2 regions of the Cytobacillus sp. ABV4_503 genome follow, and region 2 is predicted to be linked to the other one. Evidence: riboswitches for the same ligand, from Rfam matches in the RefSeq annotation. Region 2 holds a riboswitch; the other holds the start of a gene.
What was found. A riboswitch is a leader RNA that binds a small molecule or an ion and turns the genes downstream of it on or off. The one in region 2 is predicted to bind FMN.

Region 1: it holds a riboswitch for FMN, as region 2 does, so the genes downstream of both, ACXAD1_RS17255 (ECF transporter S component) here and ribD (bifunctional diaminohydroxyphosphoribosylaminopyrimidine deaminase/5-amino-6-(5-phosphoribosylamino)uracil reductase RibD) in region 2, are expected to answer to the same signal.

What each region holds. Positions count from the first base shown of each region.
Region 1 is NZ_JBSWTH010000001.1:3,431,845-3,434,243, forward strand. Features, by position in the region: gene ACXAD1_RS17250 (ferredoxin) at 134-382, shown strand; gene ACXAD1_RS17255 (ECF transporter S component) at 514-1,098, opposite strand; FMN riboswitch at 1,261-1,432, opposite strand; gene ACXAD1_RS17260 (histidinol-phosphatase) at 1,579-2,391, opposite strand.
Region 2 is NZ_JBSWTH010000001.1:3,205,335-3,207,733, forward strand. Features, by position in the region: gene ribD (bifunctional diaminohydroxyphosphoribosylaminopyrimidine deaminase/5-amino-6-(5-phosphoribosylamino)uracil reductase RibD) at 1-810, opposite strand, end outside; FMN riboswitch at 954-1,196, opposite strand; gene ACXAD1_RS16025 (EcsC family protein) at 1,324-2,145, shown strand; gene ACXAD1_RS16030 (TlpA disulfide reductase family protein) at 2,166-2,399, opposite strand, start outside.

The sequences.
Region 1 (2,399 bases), 230 kb from region 2:
ACCCTTGTGTGATAAGCATTCTCAATACATTTTCTATTGAAAAGTTGAACATTCAGTTTTACAATAGATGTGAGGAATGTGTTACCATCATTTTGATGGACGATTAATTGTTTAAATCTTGGGAGGTTTTTTCATGGCAAAGTATACAATTGTTGACAAAGAAACATGCATTGCATGTGGAGCTTGCGGCGCAGCTGCACCGGACATTTATGATTATGATGATGAAGGCATCGCTTTCGTTACCCTTGATGATAACCAGGGTATCGTTGAAATTCCTGATGTATTAGTTGATGATATGATGGATGCATTCGAAGGCTGCCCGACCGATTCAATCAAAGTAGCTGATGATGCTTTTGATGGCGACCCGCTTAAATACGAATAATCCTCAACCATACTCTAACCTTTGTTAAGCTGCTGCTCCCTTTCATCATGAAAGGGAGTTTTTTTGTTAACATTGCATGCATGAACAGAAAAGCAGCGGCACATTTGCCGCTGCTATAAACTTATATAGTATTAAGCTGCGCTTTTAATAACAGCCTGCTTTTCCACCCAAGTTCTCATGCGTGTAAAAATAAGCATGAAAACAAATGAAATGATTAAACCTTTTAAAATGTTGAATGGCAAAATCCCTGTCACAATCATTGTTCTCATTTCAGGCGCTGACATTGCAGGGAAGTTAAGGAAGAATGTATATGCCGGCAGAATTACAAGGTAATTCAGCACACTCATAATGACAGCCATAACCATTGTGCCGATTACAAGCCCAAACGTCATGCCCTTTTTTGTTTTCAGCTTGCTGTACACATAATAGGTCGGCAGGACGAACAAAATGCCTGCGGCAAAGTTTGCAATATGCCCAACAGGAACACCTGTTGCACTCCCTGTCATGAAGTAATCAAGAATATTCTTAATAAGTTCCACTAAGATCCCTGCTGCTGGACCAAAGATTAACGCTGCGATTAATGCAGGAATATCGCTGAAGTCAATCATCAGAAATTGCGGAAACGGCGGGATTGGGAAATTGAGCAGCATTAATACGTAAGAGATGCTGCTTAGCATTCCAATAGCAACCATAGATTTGATATTAAGTTTTTTCAAGTTCCTCTCTCCTTTTTAGGACTATCTCTCCTAAAGAAGAAAGGTTCAGCTAAGCAATAGTCTTCGCAATAAATAACCCTCAAGCTAATATAACTTGAGGGATAGTTGCAAAGGCACGCTTAATAACGTTCAAAACCTGCATTTTTTGAACGTCTGCAGAACCTCCATCTTCTCCCATCCAGACTGTACTGTCGGCTTTGGAATTGCACCAAATCCTGCCCAAATAAACTCCAGAGCTTTTTATTCAAAAACTCTGCTCTAAGGCTCGCGGGCTTAGAGTCAATATTGACCCATCACCGCCGGTCGGGAATTTCACCCTGCCCCGAAGATAGACCGTATTATTTATACAGATTCATTATACTGAAAAAAAGTTATTCTGTGAAGGGATATGTTCACCTGTCAGGTTTAGATCCATGCCAAAACCCTTTCAGTTTTTTTAGATATAACAAAAAAAGACGGCAATAAGCCATCCTTTATATATTATCCAAGCGGATATTCCTTTCTTTCTCCTTTTGAGAAGGTCATGATGGACTGATACCCCACTTCTTTTGCAAGGTCAATTGCCTTTTCAAAATCTGCACCTACATGTTCAGGAAAGTGCGCATCAGACGATAAAACAATCGGGATATTTTTTTCATGGCATTTCTGAAGAAGACGTTTGTCCGGGTATAGTTCCCCCACTGGTTTTCTCAGACCAGCCGTGCTAATTTCAACACATGTCTTGGATTCTGCCAGCGCATTGGCTGCACGATCATATTGCTCCAGCAAAAATTCTTCGTCCTGTGGAACATATTTAAAAATTTTCACGAGGTCTAAATGGCCAACAATATCGAATAAATTTGACTGAGCCAGAGTAACCACCTGATCAAAATATTTTCGATATACTTCATATAGATCCCGTTTATCCCATTCTTTTCTAAATTCAGCCAGGTCTATACCGAAATCTCCAACCCAATGAATGGATCCGATTACATAGTCAAACGAATAACTATTGATAAACTTCTCCATTTCACCATGTTTGCCTGGTGTGTAGTCCATTTCGATCGACATCTTCACATCTATGTCATTGCTCCAAGCTTCATGAAAAACATTCACATAGTCTTTCATATCATAAAAACGCCTCTCGTTTACCCATGGATTCTGCAGGATGTCTGCTGTCTGGTAGAAATGATATGCATGCTCTGAAATTCCAAAAGATTCAATCCCTTTCTGAACTGCAGCATCTGTGAATTTTTTTAAGTAATCCAGGCTCAACGTGCCATTTTCGAGATGATTATGATAGTCTGTAAGCATTTTTCAAA
Region 2 (2,399 bases):
CTCATTAGCAGGAAAAGAAAAAATTTCAGCACCATACTTCTTTATCTCTTCTGCCTTTGACCGATCTATTTCTCTGCCGGTAAAGATTATGGTCTTTACAGACTGATCTCGAATGACTTTTGCGTCAGCCGGAATTCTGAGATTTGTATCTAATATAACTCGAATGGGATTTTTTCCGCCTTGGGGCAGCCTGGCGGTTAAAAGAGGATTATCGTGAATGATCGTATTTATACCTGTAAGTATCGCGTCATGTTCATGCCGTAGCCGATGTACATCCTGCCTGGATTCTGGAGAGGTAATCCATTTGCTGTCACCGGTTTTTGCAGCTGTTTTCCCATCAAACGATGAGGCTGCTTTAATGGTTACATATGGTGTCTTTGTTTTTATAAAATGAAAAAATGGTTCATTTAGGGCATCTGCTTCCTCCCTCAATATGCCGGTCACTACTTCAATCCCGGCATCCTGCATCCTTTCAATTCCTTTGCCGGAAACAAGAGGATTTGGATCCTCAGAAGCAATAAAAACCCTATTAATTCCTGAATTAATGATTAAGTCTGCGCATGGCGGAGTCCTTCCAAAATGGCTGCATGGCTCAAGAGTGACATAAATATCAGCGCCTTTAGCCTTATCGCCAGCTGCAGCAATCGCATGGACTTCAGCATGGGGAGTTCCTGCTTTCAGGTGAGCACCCATCCCCAGAATTTCACCATTTTTTACAACAACCGCACCCACCTGCGGGTTAGGGCTGGTTTGGCCTTTCGCGGCCGCTGCCAGACTGATGGCTAACTTCATATATTCCTGATGGTTCAAATTATCTGAATCCTCCTTCCCTTACTATTTCTCCAAATTAAGTATGAAACGGCAAAACCCCGTACACCAGCTAGGTGAAACGGGGCAAAATCACATGACGAAATAAGCGTTTAAAAAAATTTTTTTTGAACGCAGCACTATAATCATTCCTTCTCCCATCCAGACTTTCACTGTCGGCTTTGGAGTTTCACCAAATCCACCGTTTTCATAAGAAAAGCCGATGGCGCCTGGAGCTAGACACTTATCTAGCTTCAGAATTAATGCAAACTTATCTTTTTGAAAAGCGCATGCACCTTGCATCTCTACTTATAAAACCGGGTCACGGACTAAGAGGGCGTACCCTCATCACCGCCGGTTGGGAATTTCACCCTGCCCCGAAGGAAATCCTATTCTATTATAAGAATCTTACCATGAATAGTAGGAATATACAAAGAGAATTGTTTGTGAAAGAATTGAAACTTTTGCTTTAAACTGCCGTATAGTAATTATTGAAGAAGGAGAGGACTTTAAAATATGATTGAACCAAGAGAACATTTAATAAATGAATTAAGAAAATGTGAAGAATGGGAAAAAGACCAAGGTGATTTATGGTTTTGGGAGAAGCTGGGCAGACTCCCTTTTAAGCTTATTGATAGATTCACACCGGAGTTCATACAAAAAAAGGTTGGAGTGATTCTTGATGAGCTTGGCACATATATTCAATCAGGAGGAAGATATTTAAGCTCAGCTTCAGCGTTAAAGAATTATTATCCCGAACAAAATATTCATACACTGCAGGATGTAGTGGCCCTGCCCATATCAAAGATGGATGAAGCCGCCGAAAAGCTAAGCTCAAACCGAAAAAGAACCGCTGCATTGCAAGGTGCGAGTACTGGGGTCGGAGGGATTTTCACCCTGACCATTGATATCCCGCTTCTCCTTGGCATTCAACTAAAAACACTGCAGGATATCGCGATTTGCTATGGCTTTGATCCAGCTGATAAAAATGAAAGGATGTTCATCGTAAAAATTCTGCAATTTGTTTCCAGTGACATTGTAGGAAAAAAAGCCATTCTGCAGCAGCTATCCATGTTTGGATCTATAGAAGAAGGACCAAAAAGGGAAGTCGTTTCCGAGCTTCAGGGATGGAGAGAAGTTGTGTTTTCTTACAGGGACCAAATTGGCTGGAAAAAACTTTTCCAAATGATCCCGATAGCCGGACTGCTGTTTGGAGCTTTCATTAATCGCTCAGCCGTAAATGATATTGCAGAAGCAGGCATTATGCTATATCGAAAAAGAGTAATCGTTAATCGGCTGCACCAGAATATGATTAAAGAAATAAAACCGGAGAGCTAACAATGGCTCTCCGGTTTTATTTATGGAAGCTTTTTGATCTCCTTCTCCATATACTCTTCATTTAAAGCTCCCAAAACTTTTTCTCTAATAACACCATCTGAATCAATAAAATAGCTTGTAGGATAGGCCATTATATTATAGTCAGAACCTGCCTCGCCTTTTACATCCATAGGAATTGTAAAGGTCAGCCCCAGCTCTTTTACGAATTTATCTGCATCACCGCTATTCTTTTCTGTGTTTGTGAGATTGACAGC